Regions from separate parts of the Lysinibacillus capsici genome, predicted to be linked through region 1. Evidence: riboswitches for the same ligand, from Rfam matches in the RefSeq annotation. Region 1 holds a riboswitch; each other region holds the start of a gene.

What was found. Region 1 has a riboswitch for lysine ahead of LCP48_RS16855 (aspartate kinase). Riboswitches for the same ligand answer to the same signal wherever they lie in the genome.
Positions count from the first base shown of each region.
Region 2: it holds a riboswitch for lysine, as region 1 does, so the genes downstream of both, LCP48_RS11660 (transporter substrate-binding domain-containing protein) here and LCP48_RS16855 (aspartate kinase) in region 1, are expected to answer to the same signal.
Region 3: it holds a riboswitch for lysine, as region 1 does, so the genes downstream of both, LCP48_RS01730 (amino acid permease) here and LCP48_RS16855 (aspartate kinase) in region 1, are expected to answer to the same signal.

Region 1 covers NZ_CP084108.1:3,415,009-3,423,195, reverse strand. The annotation lists gene LCP48_RS16870 (amino acid permease) at 1-395, shown strand, start outside; gene trxA (thioredoxin) at 517-828, shown strand; gene uvrC (excinuclease ABC subunit UvrC) at 953-2,743, shown strand; lysine riboswitch at 2,851-3,028, shown strand; gene LCP48_RS16855 (aspartate kinase) at 3,163-4,389, shown strand; gene LCP48_RS16850 (YslB family protein) at 4,488-4,922, opposite strand; gene LCP48_RS16845 (succinate dehydrogenase cytochrome b558 subunit) at 5,195-5,803, shown strand; gene sdhA (succinate dehydrogenase flavoprotein subunit) at 5,870-7,624, shown strand; gene sdhB (succinate dehydrogenase iron-sulfur subunit) at 7,630-8,187, shown strand, end outside.
Region 2 covers NZ_CP084108.1:2,369,887-2,378,073, reverse strand. The annotation lists gene LCP48_RS11670 (amino acid ABC transporter ATP-binding protein) at 1-304, opposite strand, end outside; gene LCP48_RS11665 (amino acid ABC transporter permease) at 317-1,042, opposite strand; gene LCP48_RS11660 (transporter substrate-binding domain-containing protein) at 1,213-2,070, opposite strand; lysine riboswitch at 2,190-2,376, opposite strand; gene odhB (2-oxoglutarate dehydrogenase complex dihydrolipoyllysine-residue succinyltransferase) at 2,715-3,983, opposite strand; gene LCP48_RS11650 (2-oxoglutarate dehydrogenase E1 component) at 4,075-6,900, opposite strand; gene LCP48_RS11645 (HAMP domain-containing sensor histidine kinase) at 7,133-8,187, opposite strand, start outside.
Region 3 covers NZ_CP084108.1:340,099-348,285, forward strand. The annotation lists tRNA gene LCP48_RS01655 (tRNA-His) at 44-119, shown strand; tRNA gene LCP48_RS01660 (tRNA-Gln) at 129-203, shown strand; tRNA gene LCP48_RS01665 (tRNA-Lys) at 217-289, shown strand; tRNA gene LCP48_RS01670 (tRNA-Arg) at 308-384, shown strand; tRNA gene LCP48_RS01675 (tRNA-Pro) at 400-476, shown strand; tRNA gene LCP48_RS01680 (tRNA-Ala) at 492-567, shown strand; tRNA gene LCP48_RS01685 (tRNA-Ser) at 581-673, shown strand; tRNA gene LCP48_RS01690 (tRNA-Phe) at 680-755, shown strand; tRNA gene LCP48_RS01695 (tRNA-Gly) at 761-834, shown strand; tRNA gene LCP48_RS01700 (tRNA-Ile) at 839-912, shown strand; tRNA gene LCP48_RS01705 (tRNA-Asn) at 920-996, shown strand; tRNA gene LCP48_RS01710 (tRNA-Glu) at 998-1,069, shown strand; gene LCP48_RS01715 (nitric oxide synthase oxygenase) at 1,810-2,856, shown strand; gene LCP48_RS01720 (hypothetical protein) at 2,908-3,438, shown strand; gene LCP48_RS01725 (CynX/NimT family MFS transporter) at 3,506-4,714, opposite strand; lysine riboswitch at 4,892-5,068, shown strand; gene LCP48_RS01730 (amino acid permease) at 5,151-6,614, shown strand; gene LCP48_RS01735 (response regulator transcription factor) at 6,767-7,459, shown strand; gene LCP48_RS01740 (sensor histidine kinase) at 7,464-8,187, shown strand, end outside.

The DNA.
Region 1 (8,187 bases):
TGCCTAAAATCTTTGCTTATTTATCGAAACGAAAAGTACCAGTATATGCTATTTTAATGTGTACTTTAGCGATGTATTTAGGGGTCATTTTATCTTTATATGCGGGAAGCAAAACATTTGATTTTCTAATGGGATCACTTGGTTATACTGTGTTATTTATTTGGTTAATTATTGCGATTGCACATTTAAAATCACGTAAAAAACAAGCAGAACACACAAGTGCCTATGAAGTTAAATGGTTCCCTTATACTACTTGGGTAGCTATACTGGCGTTAAGTGCGATTCTAATCGGGATTATTTTTACCACATCTATAATCGTGACAGGCATTACGTTAGCTATTTACCTTTTTATTACGTTAACCTATGTATTGAAAGGTCGTTATCAAGCCAACTAATGACTGCGTATTGAATTTTCGACAGAGATTTGCATAAAAAATACATTGTAGGCAGATTGTTCGCTCAAGTGAATTTATCCATGCTATACTACAATCATAGTAAGCTTAAGGAGGATTTCAAATGGCAATTGTACATGCAACAGATGCTACGTTCCAGGATGATATTAAAGAAGGGTTAGTACTAGTAGACTTTTGGGCTGCTTGGTGCGGACCATGTAAAATGATTGGGCCAGTTCTTGAAGAAATGGACGCAGCAGGTAGTGCGGCTAAAATTGTAAAAGTTGACGTTGACAATAATCAAGGTACTGCAGCTCAGTATCAAATTATGTCAATCCCATCTTTACTATTATTTAAAGATGGAGAATTAGTTGACAAAACAGTAGGCTTCCAACCAAAAGAAGCTTTAGAAGCATTTATCGCAAAACATGCGTAATGAATGAAGTTCACAAAGCCGAACCATCAATTGATGTGTTCGGCTTTTTTTCGTTATATAATAAAGAAAATAACTAACATTATTCTAATGAGGGGAATTTTTACTTAGGGGGGGCAGGTAGGTAATGAACGATTTAATAAAGCGGAAACTGGATATTTTACCAGATCAACCTGGCTGCTATTTGATGAAGGATCGACAAGGGACTATCATTTATGTCGGTAAAGCAAAAGTTCTGAAAAACCGTGTACGATCATATTTTACTGGAACACATGAAGGGAAAACGCAAAGGCTTGTAGGTGAAATAGAAGATTTTGAGTATATTGTGACGTCATCAAATATTGAAGCACTTATTTTAGAGCTGAATCTCATCAAATTACATGATCCAAAATATAATGTCATGTTAACGGATGATAAGACCTATCCATATTTAAAAATTACGAATGAAAAACATCCTCGTCTGATTACGACAAGGAAGGTAAAAAAGGATAAGGCTAAATATTTTGGCCCTTATCCGAATGCCTATGCAGCAAGTGAAACGAAAAAGCTATTGGATCGATTGTATCCGCTGCGCAAATGTGTTCAATTACCTTCCAAGGCTTGCTTGTACTATCACATGGGTCAATGCTTAGCACCTTGTGTGAAGGAAATTGATGGTCAGGTTTATCAAGAAATGATTGAGGATATGACGAAGTTTTTAAATGGTGGTGTGGAGACAGTCAAAAAAGAGCTTGAAGTTAAAATGCTAGCAGCTGCAGAAAACCTAGAATTTGAACGAGCGAAGGAATTCCGAGACCAAATTGCCCATATTGATACGGTTATGCAGAAGCAAAAAATAGTTTCAAGTGATACAACAAATCGAGATGTTTTTGGCTATGCTGTTGAAAAAGGATGGATGTGTGTTCAGGTTTTCTTTGTGCGCCAAGGAAAGCTGATTGAGCGTGATGTCTCAATTTTCCCGATCTATCAAGATGCAGAGGAAGAATTTTTAACATTTGTTGGGCGCTTTTATGAAAAGCCAGAGCATATTAAGCCAAAAGAAATTTTTATTCCACAAGCCATTGATGCAGCTATCTTAACAGAATTATTAGAAATTAAAGTGCTCACACCGAAAAGAGGTCAAAAGAAGGAATTGGTTGAATTAGCTACCAAAAATGCTGAAATTGCTGTGGCAGCTAAATTCCAGCTAATAGAGCGTCAGGAAGAACGTACGATTGGTGCTTGTGAGGCACTTGGTGAAGCAATGGGTATTAGTGCACCTTTACGAATTGAAGCTTTTGATAATAGTCATATGCATGGAACGGATGCAGTGTCTGCTATGGTTGTTTTCATTGATGGGAAGCCTGCGAAAAAGGAGTACCGAAAATATAAAACGCGTACAGCAGCCAAACATGATGATTACGGTGCAATGCAGGAGGTTATACGTCGTCGCTATATTCGTGTTTTAAAGGAAGGTCTACCATTACCAGATTTAGTCTTAATTGATGGTGGTAAGGGACAAATGGAAGTAGCCCGTGAAGTACTAGAAGATGAGCTTGGTCTTGTTATACCGATTGCTGGTTTAGCCAAAGATGATAAGCATAATACATCTCAGCTATTGTTTGGTGATCCACCAGAAGTGATTAGCTTAAAACGTACAAGTGATGGCTTTTATTTATTACAACGAATTCAAGACGAAGTCCATCGCTTTGCTATTACCTTCTTGCGTCAACAGCATGAGAAACATGCCATTCAATCTGTATTAGATCAAATTGAAGGGGTAGGACCAAAACGAAAGCAACAGCTGCTTAAACATTTCGGTTCAGTCAAAAAAATTCGAGAGGCGAGCGAGCTAGCATTACAGGAGGCTGGGATGCCCGCTAATTTAGCAAGCCAAATTTTTAGCTATTTTCAGCAACAATCATTGTCAAAGGAATAGGCATATGCTATGGTTATAAATAACATTGTTTTCAATGTTATGGAGAGCCAACTGTGTGACTAGTTTGTTTACGCTAAGGCTTAATGAATTGAATACATTCACTTTAAAGTGATGATAGAGGTGCAAGATTCAAGAGTAACACGATGGAGGATGGACAAGTCCAGAGATATTGTGTGAAAGGGGAGCTTGCCGAAGTACAGTATTGTTGTTCCTATGTTGTACTGGTTTTGCATTTAAGAAATGTAAGACTGTCGATTCTAAACGTTTCGGAGAGCTATCACACATGCGCAAGTTACGATTATTGTACATGTTATGGGCAGCTTTCACGTTATGTGGAGGCTGCCTTTTAGTTTTCTAGAAACAGTTTTACCCCCCTGTAATTTGGTAAAATACATGAACTGGAAGGGAGAACGAAAGAAATGGCTAAAATCGTGATGAAGTTTGGGGGAGCTGCATTAGCTTCTACTGAACAAATCCAAGAGGCTGCTAGGAAAGCGATTGCTGAAAAGGACAAAGGATTGGATGTAGTAGTGGTCGTTGCAGCAATGGGACACACTGCGAAAGAGATGAAATTGATGGTACACCAACTAACTGACGATGTGTCGAAAAGAGAATTAGATGCAGTGTTGTCAACTGGCTCTCAATTATCAAGTGCTTTATTTGCCATCGCCTTGCAGGAAGCAGGCTATGAGGCGGTGTCTCTAACTGGATGGCAAGCTGGTATACATACGGATGGTATGTATCGGCATGCTCGTATCGACTATATAGATATTAATCGAATGGAAGAACACTTTGCACAGGGACAAATTGTGGTTATTGCTGGAGAACAAGGGATTGACGAAGAGCACAATATCACCATGCTTGGGAAAGGTGGAGCTGAAACAGCTGCTGTTGCACTTGCCATAGCATTGGAAGCGGAGAGAGTAGATATGTATACAAATGTGGATGGTGTTTATACAGCAGATCCACGGTATGTTACAAATGCCCAAAAGCTACAAGAAATTTCCTATGATGAAATGTTGGAGTTATCGAATTTAGGGTCTCATATCATACATCCTCGTGCGGTGGAGTTAGCGAAAAAATTTCAAATGCCTGTTATTATACGCTCCAGTTTAATAGAATCAGTAGGCACTTTATTGAAGGAGGAAGTGGAAATGGAAAAAAATTTAGTCGTTCGTGGTGTTGCATTTGAATCAGATATTATTCGTTTAACAGTAGGGTATGATGCTTTTTCGAATGCTTCATTAGCAGATATATTTACGGTGCTTGCAGAGAACCGTATTAATGTTGATATTATTGTCCAAGCCATTATTGATGGGTTGAAGCCAACTGTATCGTTTTCCATTTTAAAAGAGGAATTTGCGGAAGCATTACGTGTTTTAGAGGATAGTAAATTATCACTCGGATTTAGTTTTGCCGACTTCGAAATTGGACTAGCAAAAGTTTCTATTATTGGTTCAGGCATGGCTTCCAATCCAGGCGTTGCCGCTCGTATGTTTGATCGGTTACGTCGTGAAAATATCCCTGTAAAAATGGTTAGTACTTCTGAAATAAAAGTGTCCGTTGTTGTACCACAGGATGATATGATCCAAGCAGCTAATGCTCTCCATGATGAATTTAATTTAGAGCAAGCACTTTACATATAATAATAGAAGAAACAGCATTTTATGTAATTGACCGAAATAAAAGGAAGAAAAAAGAAGGATTGTCATCCCATTCTTTAATGGGAGACAATCCTTTTTAATTATTCTGAGGGAATGGTATTCATAATACGTTCTTTAACGTCCCATTTGACTGTAAACATGACGTATTGTTGCTTTTCCCGTTTTTCACTATAGCATTCTGTCAGGTAGCCTTTAGCTAGTTGAATTTGCTCTGCTATAAATCCTGCTTCAAGTTTAAAGCTACGCTGCTTTATTTGCAGAATTTCAGGGTCATTTGTCAACTGGAAAATACGTCCATCTTTTGATTCCTTTATGAGTTCTAATGTACCCCAGCAGGCATCTGCGAAAAATGCGATAAGTTCATCTTGACTTTTACATGGGAACTTGCGAGCAAGCTCTTTACCTGCCCAATAAAGGACGTCATCTTCATGTTTACCGAGTATAGAAGATAGAATATGATCACGAATGATCTCATAGCCAAATGATGAGATTGTAGGAGATGGAGTGTTTAACATTGTTATCCTTCTTTCTTAGAATTTTCTTAAAATTTAACGGTAATAAAGTAATGATAGATTTTTCGAGAAAAAACGACGCATCATGTACTAGATTAGTTCTTTAATAAGCTCTATGAAAAACTCCGAGTTGCCTTGACGCTCGTAGCTCTTGAGAGTACAATAAACATGTCATAATATTGTACCATGATGAAATACACAGTCAATGAAGTATCATTTACAAAATGATGACTTCTTTTGTTGTGCTATTTTAAGTACTAAGGGGGGTAACAGTCTTGTCGAAAGATCGAGAGTTTTTATGGCGTCGCTTACATTCTCTACTTGGGATCATTCCAGTAGGTCTGTTTTTAACGATGCACCTGTTCATTAACTTTACAGCAACAGGCGGGGCAGAAAGTTACAATGATGCTACCGCAGTAATGGAAAAGATTCCATTCCTTATCCTAGTTGAATGGATTGTCATCTATATTCCATTAATGTTCCACGCATTCTATGGTGTCTACATTGCATTCACTGCTACACCAAACACAGGACGTTTCAGCACATACCGTAACTGGATGTTCTCTTTACAACGTTTTACGGGTGTATTCTTAGTGATATTCATTGCATGGCATATTTTCCAAACTCGTATTCAAAAAGCACTTGGCACACACGTTGATTACGACATGATGGCGAATATTGTTGCTAATCCATTCATGCTTGGATTCTACATTGTTGGTATTTTATCAGCAACTTTCCACTTATCTAACGGTTTATGGGCATTCCTAGTAAGCTGGGGTATTACACAATCTCCTCAGTCTCAAAAGATCGCTACTTACGTAACAAACATTCTTTTCGTAATTCTAAGTGTAGTTGGTGTGGCTGCTATTTTAGCTTTTGTATAATTCCATAGAAGCTACGATAGAGCACATGCAATCATTGCAATTTTTTAAGAGGAGTGAGAAATAATCATGGCGAAAAGCAAAATAATTGTTGTCGGCGGTGGTCTTGCCGGTCTGATGGCAACGATTAAAGCAGCTGAAGTTGGTACTGAAGTTGATTTATTCTCATTAGTTCCTGTAAAACGCTCACACTCTGTTTGTGCGCAAGGCGGAATTAATGGTGCGGTAAATACTAAAGGTGAAGGGGATTCTCCATGGATCCACTTTGATGATACAGTATATGGTGGGGACTTCCTAGCGAACCAACCACCAGTTAAAGGTATGTGTGATGCAGCACCTGGCATTATCCACTTAATGGACCGTATGGGTGTTATGTTCAACCGTACACCAGAAGGGCTTTTAGATTTCCGTCGTTTTGGTGGTACTTTAATGCACCGTACAGCTTTCTCTGGTGCAACAACTGGTCAACAATTACTATATGCGCTAGATGAGCAAGTTCGTTCTCATGAAGTAGCTGGTTTAGTAAATAAATATGAACACTGGGAATTCCTTGGTGTTATTATCGATGAAGACGGCGTTTGTCGTGGTATCGTAGCGCAAGATATGCGTACAGAAGAAATTAAATCATTCCGTGCAGACGCTGTTATTATGGCGACTGGTGGCCCTGGTATTATCTTCGGTAAAACAACAAACTCTGTTATTAACACAGGTTCTGCTGCTTCTATCGTTTATCAACAAGGTGCTTCATATGCGAATGGTGAATTCATTCAAATTCACCCAACAGCGATTCCTGGAGATGACAAAAACCGTCTAATGTCAGAATCAGCTCGTGGTGAAGGTGGTCGTATTTGGACTTATAAAGACGGTAAACCTTGGTACTTCTTAGAAGAGAAATACCCAGCTTATGGTAACTTAGTACCACGTGATATTGCGACACGTGAAATTTTCGACGTTTGTGTAAACCAAAAACTTGGTATCAATGGCGAAAACATGGTATACCTAGATCTTTCACATAAAGATCCACATGAATTGGACGTTAAACTTGGTGGTATCATCGAAATCTACGAAAAATTCGTAGGGGATGACCCTCGTAAATTACCAATGAAAATTTTCCCAGCAGTTCACTATTCAATGGGTGGATTATGGGTTGACTACAATCAAATGACTGAAATTCCTGGTCTATTTGCAGCAGGTGAATGTGATTACTCTCAACATGGTGCAAACCGTCTTGGTGCAAACTCATTATTATCTGCTATCTACGGTGGTATGGTTGCAGGACCAAACGCAGTAGACTATGTAAAACACCTTAAAAAGCATGCTGAAGATCTTCCACAAGAGATTTACGATGCTCGTGTAAAAGAGGAACAAGCGAAATGGGATGCTATCATGAAAATGGAAGGCACAGAAAACGCTTACTTACTGCATAAAGAGCTTGGTGAAATGATGACTGCTACAATGACTGTAGTACGTTACAATGATCAGCTTGAAGATACATTGAAAAAACTTGATGAGCTTACTGAGCGTTGGAACAACATCAACATCAATGATACGCAAAAATGGAGCAATCAAGGCGCACACTTTACACGTCAGCTTAAAAATATGTTAGTGCTTGCAAAAGTAATGACAAAAGGTGCACTATTACGTAATGAATCTCGTGGTGCACACTATAAACCTGATTTCCCTAACCGTGATGATGAGAACTTCTTAAAAACAACAATGGCGAAGTTTGACCCAGCTACTGGTAATCCAATCATCACGTACCAAGAAGTCGACGTTTCATTAATCCCACCACGTAAACGCGACTACTCTGCGAAAGGAGACTAAAAGTTATGCAAATCGCAGCTAATACTGGAAGAATGGTCAAAGTGGAAATCTTACGTCAAGATACACAAGGCGGCAATAGCTACTGGCAAAAATTCCAAGTGCCTTACCGTCATGGTATGAACGTAATTTCAATTTTAATGGAAATTCAAAAAAATCCTGTTACTGAAGATGGTGTAAACACATCACCAGTATCATGGGATATGAACTGTTTAGAAGAAGTTTGTGGTGCATGTTCAATGGTGATCAATGGCCGTCCACGTCAATCATGTTCTACACTAGTAGACCAATTGACAGAGCCGATTAAATTGGAGCCAATGAAAACATTCCCTGTTATTCGTGACTTACAAGTTGACCGTGAACGTATGTTCAACGCTCTTAAAAAAGTTAAAGCATGGGTACCAATCGATGGTACGTATGATTTAGGTGAAGGTCCACGTATGCCAGAAGGTAAACGTCAATGGGCTTATGAACTATCTAAATGTATGACTTGTGGTGTATGTATGGAAGCATGTCCAAACGTGTCTGAAAAGGCTTCATTCATTGGACCAGCTCCATTATCACAA
Region 2 (8,187 bases), 1.0 Mb from region 1:
CTGTGCAATTACTTATGACATTGTGGTTGTTAAATAAATTGAACTGCTGGAACACCATCCCTAAATGTGTACGATATTCTTGAATATTGTGCTTTTCATCTAGGATGTCTTCCCCTTTATAAATAATTTGACCGCCACTTGGCGTTTCTAATAAATTTATGCAACGAAGCAATGTGGATTTACCAGAGCCAGAGGAGCCAATTAAACAAACTACCTCTCCTTTTTCCACTTGGAAATTCACATCTTTTAACACTTGGTTACGTCCAAATGATTTACTTAAATGTTCGATTTTAATGACTGCCATTTGTGCGTCCCCCTATACAGCTTCTTTTTGTTCTTTTTGATAGGCATCAGGACCATCTAGACGTTTTTCAACATAAAGAAGGATGCGAGATGCGGTAAATGTCATGATGAAATAAAGAACACATGCAACGAAGAATGATTCGAAATAACGGAAGTTGTTACCCGAAATTGATTTTGTTTGGAAAAATAATTCCGTTACCCCAATGACATTTAATACGGCTGTATCTTTAATATTCATGATTAATTGGTTACCTGTAGCTGGTAAAACATTACGTGCTACTTGTGGTAAGACTACATGAAGCATAATTTGGAAGTGATTCATGCCAATTGCTGATGCTGCCTCGTATTGACCATTATCAATTGATACAATACCGCCACGAACAATTTCTGCCATATAGGCCCCTGTATTGAGGGAAACGACTAAAATACCTGCTGTAATAAAGTGCATATCGATACCGAATGCGATATCTAATCCGTAGTAGACAACCATAGCTTGTACAATCATTGGTGTACCACGGAAAAATTCAACATAGCATGTTAGTATAAAATTAATGAGCTTTAAGCTATAAAATTTCACACCTTTTTTACGAACTGGAATCGTATGCATAATTCCGATGAAAAATCCGATAAATGCACCAATAATTGTACTAATACTCGAAATCAGTAACGTATAATACGCACCTCGTAAAAACATTTGCCAGTTGTTTTCAATAATTGAAAGTATCCATTCAAGACTCATGATGTTCCTCCTAACAATGTCATCTTGCTCGTTTATTTCTTTTGTGTCCTAGCTCTTTCTACCATTCTATGATTTGTCACGCTAGGACATTATCATTATGTAGAGAGGTTCTCATTTTGATAATGATGAAATGATCATGCACGGACTAATTGCTAGTCCGTGCCATGTCATTATTGTGCTGCGGGCTGTTGAGAAATAGCTTCTTCCATAATGGCTTGACGATCATCTTCTGAAATGCCTTTTAGGATTTCATTGATTTTTTCACGATTTGCGTCATCTTTACGTAAGCCTACAGCAATTGAAGTATTTGATAGGTCTGTATCAAAGCCTTCTTCAAATGCTACATATGTGAATTTATCGTTGGCTGCAGAAGCGGAAATGCCCTCTGGACGTTCAGCTACATAGCCATCAATTTTACCTGCTTCTAACGCTACACGCATTGCTGGGAAGCTCTCCATTGCTGTTTGCTTTTCTACGCCTTTAATTTGATCGATAACTGTATAGTTTGATGTATTTAATTGTGATGTAATTTTAGCACCTGAGAAGTCTTGAATCGATTTTGCGCCTTCATATTTGCTACCTTTTTTAATAACCATAACAAAATCAGAAGTATAATAGTTTTCTGTAAAATCAATTGTTTTCTTACGTTCTTCTGTTGGTGACATACCTGCAATAATTGCATCAATTTTGTTCGATTGTAGCGCTGGAACTAATCCGTCCCACTCCATTTTAACAATGACTAACTCTTTGCCTAAACCTTCAGCGATTTTCTTTGCCATTTGTACATCATAGCCACCTGCATATTCTGCATTATCCGCAATTTTCACTGCGCCATTCGCATCGTCTTGCTGTGTCCAGTTGAACGGTGGGTAGCCAGCCTCCATGCCAATTCGGAATTCACCGCCGCCTTCTTCTTTGTCAGTTCCAGCATCACTTGAACCGCCCTCTTTTTTGTCGCTTGTGCCACATGCAGCTAGCACAATTGCCGTCATGATAGAGATCATTACTAACAACCATTTTCTTTTCATGAAAAACTCCCCTTTTCTGTAAAAAAATAAGACAACTGTACTAAAAAAGACCTAAGTTTATTGAACTTAGGTCTTACCTTTTATGACAGTTGCCCAAATCCTCACTATAATTTCCATGTTTCCGAGATAGCACAACCTAGTAAATCTGGAAATCCATTTACTAGGACAGTCCTGCACTTATTCACTGCAGACCCAGTATAAAAGTACGAGCTCCTTTTATACTTCGGCGATATTTCCTTCTTCATTGCGTCTTCGCTTGCTTTTACTCAACAATGAACTAATAAATACCGCGCCTCTACCTCACTGGTAACAATTCGTGAGGTTTGTTTATTTAATTGATATTTAGATACTACTATAAAACTAATATGTTCGTCAAGACGATTTTAACATTTTTCTGACTAATGACAATATTAGGATATTGTGCGTTCTGCTTCCACTTTAAATCGTTGAACTTTTGTTGATATTTCTGAAAATTACAACAAATATTTATTATAGAGTATGTTCTCTATGTGAGAAAAGTCGCGTTTTTTCTTTCTTTGCTCCTCTAAACGATATAACATTCGTACTCATTCAAGCATAGAATCGGTCAATACTCTTTGTCATACAAAAACCCTGCTGAACATTGTTCGCAGGGTTTAATGGCATTATGAATTTAATAATAAATCTTCAGGATTTTCGATTAATTCTTTAACTGTTTTTAAGAATCCTACAGAATCTTTACCATCGATGATACGGTGATCGTATGAAAGTGCTACATACATCATTGGACGGATTTGAACTTCACCATTTACTGCAACTGGACGGTTTACAATTGAGTGCATACCTAAAATACCAGCTTGCGTACCGTTCATAATTGGTGTTGACATTAATGAACCGAATACACCACCATTTGTGATTGTGAAGGATCCACCAGCCATGTCATTTAAGCCTAATTTTTTATCACGAGCTTTTGTCGCTAAGTTAGCGATATCTTTTTCGATTTCTGCAAAGTTTTTACTATTTGCATCGCGTACAACTGGTACGACTAAACCTTCTTCAGTTGATACAGCAATACCGATATCAAAGAAGTTATTTAAATGAATTTCATTGCCAGAGATTTGAGCGTTTACGTATGGGTATTTTTTCAGTGCTGCAACAACAGCTTTAGTGAAGAATGACATGAAACCAAGTTTGATGTCGTTTGCTTTTACAAACTCTTCTTGTTTACGTTTACGAAGTGCCATGATGTTTGTCATGTCAATTTCGTTGAATGTTGTTAACATTGCTGTTGATTGTTTAACTTCTAATAAACGTTTTGCAATTGTTTGGCGACGACGGCTCATTTTTTCAATTGTTACACGGTCAGAATTAGCTGCTGGTGTAAATACTACTGGGCCACCTGAAGTTGCTACGGATGTAGGTGCTGCTGGCGTTACAGCTGGTGCTGTACCGTGAGCTGCTACATCTTGTACACGTACACGTCCTTGTGGATCTACTGGAGATACCGCTGCAAGGTCAATTCCTTTTTCACGTGCAAGACGACGTGCTGCTGGAGATGCAACTACACGCTCACCAGAAGTTTCTTCTACTACTGGAGCTGCTGCAACTGGTGCAGATACTGCTTGTGGCGCTGCTGGTGCTGGCGCTGCTTCAGTTGGTGCTGCCGCTGGAGCTGCTGCTGGAGCTGCTGCTGCGCCTTCGCCTGCTTCTACTACTGCGATAACTTGACCAACTAGTACAGTATCGCCTTCTTCAGCTAAAATTTGTGTTAATACACCTGCTTCTTCAGAAATGATCTCAGCGTTTACTTTATCTGTTTCAAGTTCAACGATGAATTCACCTTTTTCAACGCGATCGCCCACTTTTTTTACCCACTGTGCGATACTACCTTCTGTAATCGATTCTGCTAATTCAGGGACTTTAATTTCAGCCACTTTCATTTCCTCCTTTGATTAACGTGCATGACGCACATAGAAGGGCTACTGCTTAAGGGCAAGTAGCCCGGTTTCAAAAATTGATATATGATTATTTAACCTTTACTGGCTCAGCAACCGCTTCTTCAATAAGAGCTGCTTGTGCTGCTTTATGAGAATCTGCATCCCCTTCAGAAGTTGAGCTCATTGCAGGACGGCCTACATAGCGAAGTTTTTTACCTTCTGAAAGTTCATATAATGTTTCTAATGCATAATTCCATGAGCCTTGGTTTTTAGGTTCTTCTTGTACCCAAACAATCTCTTTTGCATTAGGATACTTAGCAATGATACCAGCAACTTGCTCTTTTGGGAATGGGTAAAGTTGTTCTACACGAATAATGTGTAGGTGATCGTAGCCCTCGCCGTCTTTCACGCGCTCTGCTAAGTCGATCATCACTTTACCTGTACCTAAAACGATACGCTCTACAGCTTCTGGTTTAGCCCCTAAGCCTGGTTGTTCAATCACTTCTTGGAATGAACCATTTGCTAATTGCTCAGCATTCGCCGCAGCTAGTGGGTGACGTAATAATGATTTTGGTGATACGACTACAAGTGGACGTACCCCTTCTGTACCTAATAATGCTGCTTGACGGCGTAATAAGTGGTAGTAGTTTCCAGCATTTGAACAGTTCGCTACAAACCAGTTATTTTCAGCTGACATTTGTAAATAGCGTTCCATACGGCTTGAAGAGTGCTCTGGACCTTGACCTTCATAACCATGAGGTAAAAGGATAACTAGACCAGATTTTTGACCCCATTTTGAGCGTGCCCCTGAAATAAAGTTATCAAACATCACTTGTGCCATATTCGCAAAGTCACCGAATTGTGCTTCCCATACTGTTAGTACATGGCTATTTTCTAGGTTGTAACCATACTCAAAGCCTACTACCCCAGCTTCAGTCAGCGGAGAGTTGTGTACTGTAAAGGATGCGTTCGCACCAGAAATATGGTGTAGTGGTGTGAAGACATTGCCATTGTTTTTATCATGCAGTACTAAGTGACGTTGAGAGAATGTACCACGTTGTGCATCTTGACCTGTAAAGCGTACTGGTGTGCCATCTTGAATAATCGTTGCATACGCTAAAGTTTCAGCATGACCCCAGTCAACTTTTGCAGACGCATAAGCATCACGGCGTTTTTCTAAGATTTTACCAAGCTTTTTCTGTGGTTCGAAGTTTTCTTCAAACACTAAAAGCTCTTCATTGATTTTTTCTAAACGTTCCGCACCTACTGCTGTATCAATTTGTGGGAACTCTATTTTTAATTCTTCTGGCATTTCTAAATGATGATGATCATCTTTTTCTGCCATTTCTTTGACATGGTCATAGGCTGCTTGCATTTCTGCATAGATAGCTGTATCTAGTGCCGCTACATCATCAGCAGTTACAAGACCTTCTGCCACTAATTGTGCACCATATAATGCACGCACTGTTTCATGTTTAGACACTAATTTGTATGTTTCTGGGTTTGTCACTGTTGGGTCATCTGTTTCATTATGACCATGGCGACGGTAACCTACTAAGTCCACAATAATGTCTTTGCCAAATGTTTGACGGTAGTTTGCCGCAAAACGTCCGACTTGCACTACTGCCTCTGGGCTATCTGCATTAACATGGATTACTGGTACTTCATAGCCTTTTGCAGGGTCAGAAGAATACACAGAAGAACGAGAATCATAATGTTCTGTTGTGAATCCGATCATATTGTTTGCGATAATATGGATTGTTCCACCTGTTGTAAAGCCTTCTGTTTTAGCGAAGTTTAACACTTCTGTTACAATCCCTTGACCTGGGAATGCAGCATCACCGTGTACAAGAATGCCTAAGCCCTTTGTACGGTCAAAAATAGGTTGCCCTGGTTTAGATGTATCATCTTGTGTTGCACGAGTAGCACCAAGTACTACTGGATTACCCACTTCTAAGTGAGATGGGTTGTAAGCCAATTTCACATTCATACCAGATTCACGGTTGTAAGAAGCACCCATGTGGTATTTCACATCACCTGTCCAACCTTTTGTAATTTCAAGGCGGCCATGCTCTGGCATAAATAAATCATTGGAAACATGTGCAAAATCAGAGAACATCATGTCATAAGGTTTATTTAAAATATGTGTTAAAACGTTTAAGCGACCACGGTGTGCCATACCAATACGTACGTTTTCCACTTTTTTTGCTTCAGCCGTTTTAATAATTTCATCAAATAGAACGATTTGCGTATCTAAGCCCTCACCAGAGAAACGCTTTTGTCCTACAAAAGTTTTATGAATAAATTTCTCGAAATTTTCAACGCGAGTTAAACGATCTAATAAGGCTTTCTTCTCATCCGCAGATAATGCTTGTTTGAATGAGCCTGATTCGATTTGCGCTTGAATCCAATCACGTTCTTCAGTAGCTACTACGTGACCATATTCAAATGCTACTTTATCTGTATAAATAGCTTTTAAATAGTCGATTGCATCCTTACCATTTTTCACGTTTGCTGGCACATCTTTGAAGAAGATTGCTGCAGGAATTTCAGCTAAATCTGCAGCGCTTAAGTTGAACGCGCTTTCTTCAATTTGAGCTGTTTGTAGTTCACGGTTTTTCAGAGGATAGATATCTGCCGCTAAATGACCGCGTGAACGAATTGCATCTGCTAGTTTTACAGCGGCTAACACTTTTTTGTAATCGCCAGCAGGAGCCGCTGCTGTATGACTAGCTACAGCTACTTCACCTTCTACTACTACTGGTGCACCAAATTGTTGGAATAAAGAAACTAACTCCGGTTCTACTTCTTCAGGAGACTGTAAGAATAAGTCGTATTGCTCCATCACATATCCTAGGTTAGGACCAGAGAAAGCTGACCATGGAGAACTTACAGTTGTAACGTTGTTCGACATGAAAAATGACCTCCAAATTTTGCCTTTCGGCAGTTCCATTAATTAAATTGCAATTAATTATATAATATTTAGCCGTTCTTTAAAAGAATGTTTCACACTACTTTTCCATATTTTAAAGAACGTTTTTTCCATCTCAATCTTACTACTCTTCACAAAAAATACAACTCTTTTTAGCAAATTAAGCAATTTTTTTCGCAAAGGATAGAATAATGAAATAAAGCATGTATTTTTCTTAATATTTTAGCGGGATTTTCAGCAAGAAAACGGTTCCAATATTAACCTCACTCTTGACTTCTACTGTGGCATTATATTTTTCAAGTAACATCTTCGAAATACTAAGCCCTAAGCCTGTTCCACCAATTTGGCGATTTCTTGCTTCATCCACTCGATAAAAACGATCAAAGATAAACGGAATATTGTCTTGTGCTATTCCTATACCATTATCAGTAATTTCTAAACATGCATAATTTCCAGCAACAGAAATAGAAATTTGGATCTCAGGAATTTTTTCACAATAACGAATAGCATTCTCTATTATATTACGAACGATTTGACTTAGTGCATTTTCGGTAATAAATAACGGACCTATATCACCATGTTTCGACAGCGACATTCGCGCTTGAGGATGAACACGCTTTACCTCATCCATCACTGCTTCGATGACCACTAGTGCATCGGCCTCACTTGTTTCATCTTTTTGCTCACGCCGTGCAAGTTCTAATAATTCCTCAATCATTTTGCGCATACGAGCAATTTCTGTTAAAGAGGTATCAATGGATTCCTCTAATATAGCAGGATCATGTTTGCCCCATCTTTTTAAAAGAGAAAGATGCCCTTCAATTGCTTGAATGGGCGTACGCAGCTCATGAGAAGCATCGGCGACAAATTGTTGCTGCTGGGTAAATGAGATTTGCAGTTCATTCATCATGGCATTGTACATCTTCAGTAAATCACCAATTTCGTCATGTGATGTATAGGATAGCTGTATAGGCTCGTTAAATCCTTGATCCATCACAGTTTTCATGGATGCTCGCAATTCGTGTAGTGGCTTCATTAAATAGTTCGCTAGATAATAGCCAATAGAGCCAGATAACACTAAGGCTCCTAACCCTGCAATCAGCATGGCTGTCAAGAGATAACGCATGAGAGATTGAAAACTAGTTAACGGATGAATCACTTGAATATAGCCTTTGAAAAAACCCATCCGAATCGGTTCATTGATGACCAACACATCTTGCTTATCAATGGTCATCTCAAAAATTTCTTGCAACGAATTAAGTGGTGCTG
Region 3 (8,187 bases), 1.6 Mb from region 1:
TGAGGTACTCGTTCATAATATAGCTAATATAATTTATATAGTGGCGATTGTGGCGAAGTGGTTAACGCATCGGATTGTGGTTCCGACATTCGTGGGTTCGATTCCCATCAGTCGCCCCATTTTAAAATTGGGGTATAGCCAAGCGGTAAGGCAACGGATTTTGATTCCGTCATGCCTAGGTTCGAATCCTAGTACCCCAGCCATTTTTAATTGCACGAGCCATTAGCTCAGTTGGTAGAGCATCTGACTTTTAATCAGAGGGTCGAAGGTTCGAGTCCTTCATGGCTCATCATTTTTTAATTAGCATGCGCCCGTAGCTCAATTGGATAGAGCGTCTGACTACGGATCAGAAGGTTATGGGTTCGACTCCTGTCGGGCGCGCCAATAAAATCATGTTTACGGAATGTAGCTCAGCTTGGTAGAGCACTTGGTTTGGGACCAAGGGGTCGTAGGTTCGAATCCTGTCATTCCGACCATCTTTCATGATAAATGGGGCCTTAGCTCAGCTGGGAGAGCGCCTGCCTTGCACGCAGGAGGTCAGCGGTTCGATCCCGCTAGGCTCCACCATTGTAATATTTTTGGAGGTATACCCAAGTCTGGCTGAAGGGATCGGTCTTGAAAACCGACAGGCGGGTAACACCGCGCGGGGGTTCGAATCCCTCTACCTCCTCCATTTTTCGGGTCAGTAGCTCAGTTGGTAGAGCATTAGATTGAAGCTCTAAGTGTCGGCGGTTCGATTCCGTCCTGACCCACCATTATTGCGGGTGTAGTTTAATGGTAAAACCTCAGCCTTCCAAGCTGATGTCGTGAGTTCGATTCTCATCACCCGCTCCAAAATGGGCCTATAGCTCAGCTGGTTAGAGCGCACGCCTGATAAGCGTGAGGTCGATGGTTCGAGTCCATTTAGGCCCATCATTATTCCGAAGTAGCTCAGTTGGTAGTAGCACCTGACTGTTAATCAGGTTGTCGCAGGTTCGAGTCCTGCCTTCGGAGCCACGGCCCGTTGGTCAAGTGGTTAAGACACCGCCCTTTCACGGCGGTAACACGGGTTCGAATCCCGTACGGGTCATCAAGCATGTAGCACAGATGTGTGTTACATGCTTTTTTCTATTCTCCTTTAAGATATTCTCCTTTTTCATGTTGTTGAGAAAAGATCACTAGCAGAAAAAGACACCTATTAGCAAGGTAAGAGGTTGATTTCCGTTCCGCCAGCTTCCTTTCCAGGGGGCGTCCGATGAGCCACTTCACTCATTTACGTTTGCTCCAGGGTCTCATCTGTGACGCTGGCTCCACTACAATCAACCATTCTGCAAAGTTTCTTTACTTTACTTTTTTCATAGTAGCATAGCGATCAAAAAGCCCATTATCTGTATGCTTAGAGGGGATAAGCTCTTATTTTCAATGTGGAGTAGGGAATCAGTTACAACAGCCATCCATAAGTGAATACCTTCAATTTATTTGTGGGATAAAAGAGGAAGACTACTTGATTGCCGGGGTTAGCCAGAAAGAGGCTAGCCGCACCGCGAAAGCCAAGCGTCAGCATGTAATTAGCCTAAAATGGAAAGACTTTTATCTTTCACAAAAATTCTATTGATGGCTTTGCTACAACACTATGAAGGTTACATGATTAATATAGACTTTTTACAATAGTTAGGATCCCTCTCCCTTACATTCTCTTAAGAAAGAGAGTCTATAGAGTAAATATGAACAAACTATTTCATATATAAAATATGTATGTTTTTTCAATTACTATTTTCATGGTGCTTGTTGTTTTGTTCCTCTAATATGAGGATAAGTGGAGGAATCGATATGAATATACAGGAGATACAGCAATTTTTAAGTCTATATCAGACAGAACAAAATGAATCAGAACTTTGGTTAAAGAATAGATTACAGGCAGTTAAGGATGCAGGTGAATATCACCCAACAACAGAGGAGCTAGTTTTTGGCGCACGGGTGGCATGGAGAAATAGCAATAAGTGTATTGGACGTCTGTTTTGGCAGTCACTGCATGTAGTAGATGCACGTGATGCTTTAGATGAAAAGGTTATTTTTCAAAAATTACTAGAACATATAGATTATGCGACAAATCATGGGAAAATCCGTCCAACTATAACAGTGTTTGCTTCAGATAGAGTACGGATTTGGAATCATCAACTAATTCGTTATGCTGGCTATGAAACGGAGGCAGGCATTATTGGTGATTCGCAGTCCATTAAATTTACAAAAGTGTGTGAGTCGTTAGGATGGAAAGGTAAAGGAACTGATTTTGATGTACTACCACTCGTTATCCAGGTGGATAATCGTGCTCCTCAAATGTTTGTAATTCCTGAAGAAAATATAGTAGAGGTCTCAATCCGTCATCCAGAGTCAATCGATGTGGAAAAATTAGGAATGAAGTGGTATGCCGTACCTATTATTTCGAGTATGCGTTTTCAAATGGCTGGAATTGATTTTCAAGCAGCTCCATTTAACGGCTGGTATATGGGAACAGAGATTGGTGCACGAAATTTAGCAGATCATGATCGTTATAATATGTTACCTGCAATTGCAGAGATTTTTAATCTTGATACAACCAAACAAGCGTCTCTTTGGCGTGATCGTGCTTTAGTAGAACTTAATATTGCTGTTCTTCACTCATTTAAAGAAGAGGGTGTGAGCATTGTTGATCATCATACAGCAGCTCAGCAGTTTAAATTGTTTGAGGAGGCAGAAAAATCAACAGGAAGAGAAGTTACTGGCAACTGGACATGGTTAATCCCACCACTTTCCCCTGCCACAACTCACATATTCCATAAACCCTATGTAAATATATATCATACACCAAATTATTTTTATCAAAAACCATGCTATTAGTGTAAAGGAATTGTTTACTTTCAACAATTTTGATGAGAGAGGGCGCTTACTATGTTAAATCAGCAAATTCCCAATATCCCATGGAGACAATTGACGACACCTTATGGTAGAGGTACAGCCATTCCTAAGCTGATAGAACAGGAGCAATACACACAACTAGCTGAATTAATTGAACATCAAGGTACACTGTGGCAGGTGACACCATGGGTTTTGCTTGTCCTGCTAAAAAAGCTTACTAGTAAAAAATTAGAGGTTGTCTCCTTACAAGAGGTACAGTTATATTTAGCTGTGGCACATGTTATTACCAAGGATTATCTCGACCCAGTCAATACTGTTAAAAATATGCAGGAGCTATTAGACGTCAGCTATTTGTGGATAGAAAATGAGGATAATGATGAGCAGGAGTGGGAGAAAGAAACGCCAAAGGGCTATGAGGAGCAAGCTTTTGTAGGCTATTACTTTTATAGTTATATGCTTTTACAAGAGGCTGTTCCTATTTTTTCTACTATAACAGCTCGTAATAATGAAGCTTCAGAATGCCTAGCTGAATTGCTAACATTACTCCAGCAACTCGACAATTAAGTAATGTGTAAACACTATATAGAAATAGAGCAGATGGAGGAAGCTGAACCACCTGCTTTATTTAATTTTAATGCACATATTCATCCTTAGAAGCTCTCATTGAGCAAAAGAAGAGTAACATTGCTACAACGACAAAGAGCCATCCCGCAATATTCCAGCCACCAAATAAATCATGCAAGTAGCCAAAAAGAATAGGACCAATTGCGGCAAATAAATAACCCAAAGATTGTGCAAAGCCTGATAAATCTGCTGCTTCAAATGCAGTACGAGTACGGAGAGTGAAGAACATCATTGCTAGGGCGAATGAAGAACCACCTGCTAACCCTAGAAGAACCATCCACAGGACCCCAAGACTTGTCCATTCCATGACAACTCCAACAAAGCCTACTAAATAGAAGGATGTAAACATCAATACAAGTGGGCGTTGAGAAGTCATTTTACCTGCAATAATAGGGACTGCCAAAGCCATTGGTACTTGTGAGAATTGCATGATTGAAAACATCCAGCCAGCATTATCAGGCGCTAAACCTTGAGCAATATAAATCTCAGGTATCCACGCTGCTGTTGTATAGAATAATAAAGACTGTAAACCCATTGCCCCTGTGACAGCCCAAGTAACAGGTGATTTCCATAAAGGTGTACTGGTCTTTTTAGATGTAGTAACTGGTTCTGGGTAATTTGACTTTAGTTGAGGTATCCAAATTAAGATTGTAATTAGAACGAGTATGAGTGCAATGGAAAGCGCACCTTGCCAGCCTAACGATGAATTAGCTATCGGATAGCTAATACCAGCTCCAAGGCCAGCAGTAAAATTCATGGACATGGTGAAAAAGGCCATTAATAAACCCACATGATAGGGAAATTTCAATTTTAATAATCCTGGAATTAGTACATTTCCAAAAGAAATGGCTACGCCAATTAACACAGTACCCAATAGAAGTAATTCTGTCGTACCAAGTGAACGTAGGACAATTCCTAAGGCCAAGAGAAAAGTTGATAAAAATAATGTTAGCTCAAGCCCTAGTTTGCGTGCTACAACTGGTGCAAATGGAGATATAATAGCAAAAGCCAGCAATGGAATCGTTGTTAGAAAGCCTGCCAATACATTAGATATTCCAAGATCTTCACGGATAAAGGATATAATTGGACCAACAACAGTTAGTGGCATTCGTAATGTAGAGGCTATAAAGATAACGCCAAAGACTAAAAGTAAGGTTGTTCCTGTCCAGCTAATTTTTTTACTTGGATAACTAGTGGTATGATCATTTGTAGTCAAAATAAATCCCCCCTAATAATAACCATTCTAATTGAACTACTATAACACTTTATCACACTATTAAAAATAGTAGAAGATTCATAAAATACGGAACATTTCTTGCAGTATTGAAATGTCTATGGTCTTATGTTAGTATAATAAACATCATAAATTTAATAATTATATGCCTCATGTTTGTATTGAGGTAGAGGTCGCGATATTTATAAGTATGCTAATTGAAATGACAAGCATTGATGAGATTAGCTGAAAGGAAATATTGCCGAAGTGTGAGGGGACTTGAAAACCTCATGCTGGGGCTGTCTCCGAAAGGAACAGAACTGTCACGTTTGTACAACGTGTTGAGCTATCATGTAGGGAAAACTGAGGATTAACGTAGCCATCACAGTGTATATGTGATGGCATTTTTTTGCCTCATAAATAGGAAGGAAGCTATATCGTGAGTGAAATAAAAGTAAATCAGCTCGGACATAAAGCGCCGAAGCTGAAAAAAGAATTAAAAAGCCGTCATATTACAATGATTTCTTTAGGCGGTACAATTGGTACGGGGCTATTCTTAGCTAGTGGAGGTGCTATTGCTCAGGCAGGGCCTGGGGGAGCATTGCTTGCCTATGCTTTAATCGGTATTATGGTGTATTTTTTAATGACAAGCTTAGGGGAAATGGCTGCCTATATGCCATCATCAGGTTCATTTAGTACATATGCAACCAAATTTGTAGATCCCGCTTTGGGCTTTGCATTAGGCTGGAACTACTGGTATAACTGGGCAATCACCATTGCTGCCGAAATTGCTGCTGTGTCATTAATTATGAAATATTGGTTCCCAGAAAGCTCATCAGCACTTTGGACAGTATTATTTATTGCTGTTGTATTGACGTTTAATTTACTATCCGTAAAAAGTTATGGTGAAAGTGAATATTGGTTTGCCATGATTAAAGTAGCAACGGTTATTGTTTTTATTATCATTAGCTTACTAATGATTTTTGGTATTTTAGGTGGGCAGGCTCCTGTAGGTTTTACTAATTTCTTTGTTAGTGATGGGCCATTCCATGGTGGCTTCCTTGCTACATTTGGTATTTTCCTAGCTGCAGGATTCTCATTCCAAGGGACAGAATTACTAGGAATTACAGCTGGTGAAACAGATAATCCTGGTAAAAATATTCCGAAGGCTGTTAAATCTGTATTTTGGCGTATTCTATTGTTTTATATTTTAGCGATTGGTGCAATCGGGATGTTGATTCCATTTACAGACGAACGTTTGTTATCAGAAGATATCGCAGTATCACCGTTTACACTAGTGTTTGACCGTCTAGGTATTGCCTTTGCTGCTTCTTTAATGAATGCCATTATTTTAACGGCTATGCTGTCAGCAGGAAATTCAGGACTATATGCATCTTCTCGTATGCTATGGCAATTAGCAGTGGATGGACATGCACCTAAATTTTTTGCAAAGCTAAGTCGTAGAGGTATTCCGATTTATGCACTTATGGCAACATTAGCTGTAGGCTGTTTAGCATTTTTGGCATCCTTCTTTGGCGATGGAGTGGTATATATCTGGCTATTAAATGCTTCTGGAATGTCTGGCTTTATTGCATGGCTAGGTATTGCGTTTAGTCATTATCGTTTCCGCCGAGCGTTTGATGCACAGGGCTTGGATCCAAAGTTATTACCTTATAAAGCCAAATTATATCCGTTTGGACCACTATTTGCTTTTACAGTTTGTATGATTGTAGTCATTGGACAAAATTACACAGCCTTTACAGGCGATAAGATTGATTGGTACGGTATGCTTGTTTCGTATATTGGGATTCCATTATTTTTAGCATTATGGTTGGGCTATAAAATAAAGCACAAAACAAAAATGCTTCCACTTAAAGATTGTGATTTAAAAGTTGAAGATTAAATAATAGAGCTGTTCTGTAAACCTAAGAGTGATGGTTTATGGGGCAGTTCTTTTTTCAATACTCATAAACAAAATCTCTCTAATCAAACATCATAAATATGGTAATGTAATATACATATGGAAATTGGGTTTGATAGGAGAGGTGCATGATAGTGCAAAAGCATATTTTACTTGTAGAAGACGATGAAGCCATTCGTGAAATGGTTGATAATTACTTAACGATGGAAGGTTTCAAAGTCACAACAGCGACTAATGGCGAAGAGGCATTACATAATTGTTTGCAAAATACCTTTGATTTGGTCATTTTAGATATTATGATTCCTAAATTAAATGGATTGGAAGTATTAAAGATTATTAGAGAGCAGGCAGCACTTCCTATCATTATTATGTCTGCAAAAGACAGTGATGTTGATAAAGCGTTGGGCTTAGGATTAGGGGCAGATGATTATATCGCTAAACCCTTTTCTATGCTGGAATTTTCAGCACGTGTAAAGGCTGTTATCAGAAGAGCGACGAAATACTCTAGTCAAGCTGAACAAAAGCAAGAGGTCCTCGAAATTGATAATTTAAAGATAGATATCGTTAATTTCTCAATAGCAAAGAGTGGACAAGAGATAAAGCTGACATCAAAGGAATTTTCCATTTTAAAATTGTTTGTGACAAATCGTCAAAGGGTTTTTACCAAAGAGCAAATTTATCAGATGATATGGAAAGATGCCTATTACGGAGATGAAAATATTATAAATGTACATATCAGAAGACTACGTGAAAAAATAGAAGATGATCCATCAAATCCTCAGTATATTAAAACTCTATGGGGAATCGGCTATAAGTTTGAGGGATAAAAATATGATGATATTTCTATTAATAATAATTGTATTGCTAATCGGAGTCCTAATTTTTCAATGGAAAGTCAAGAGGGAACAAGAACGCGCTATCCAATACATTCATAGTAAACTACACGTAATTGTAAATGAACAGACATATGAAAAGATTCTAGTAACAACTACAAATTCAGAAATTCAACAGTTACTTATTACACTGAATGCTTTGCTAGATCAGCATCAAAAAATCCAGGCTACGCATCGTAAAATGGAAAATTCCATGAAAAAGATGTTGGCCAATATTTCGCATGATCTTAAAACACCTTTAACCGTTGTACTTGGCTATATTGAAATGCTTCAACTTCAAAATGCGATGAGTGACGAAGAACGCCAACGATTACTTACAGGTGTACATGCTAAAACATTAGAAGTGTTAAAAATTATCCATACATTTTTTGACTTGGCAAAATTAGAGGCTGGGGACACAGATTATCCAATCACTAAAATCAATGTCAGTGAAATATGCCGTAAAAATATTTTGTCTTTTTACGATCTGGTTACTTCAATGGGATTAGATATTAATATTGGTATTCCTACAAGCCCCATGTATGCCCTTGGTAATGAAGAAGCATTAAATAGGGTTCTAAACAATCTACTGTCTAATGCTATTGCGTATGGAGCAGATGGCAATGTAATTGGAATTACCGTAAGACATGAAGAAGCCAATATTGATATTGATGTGTGGGATT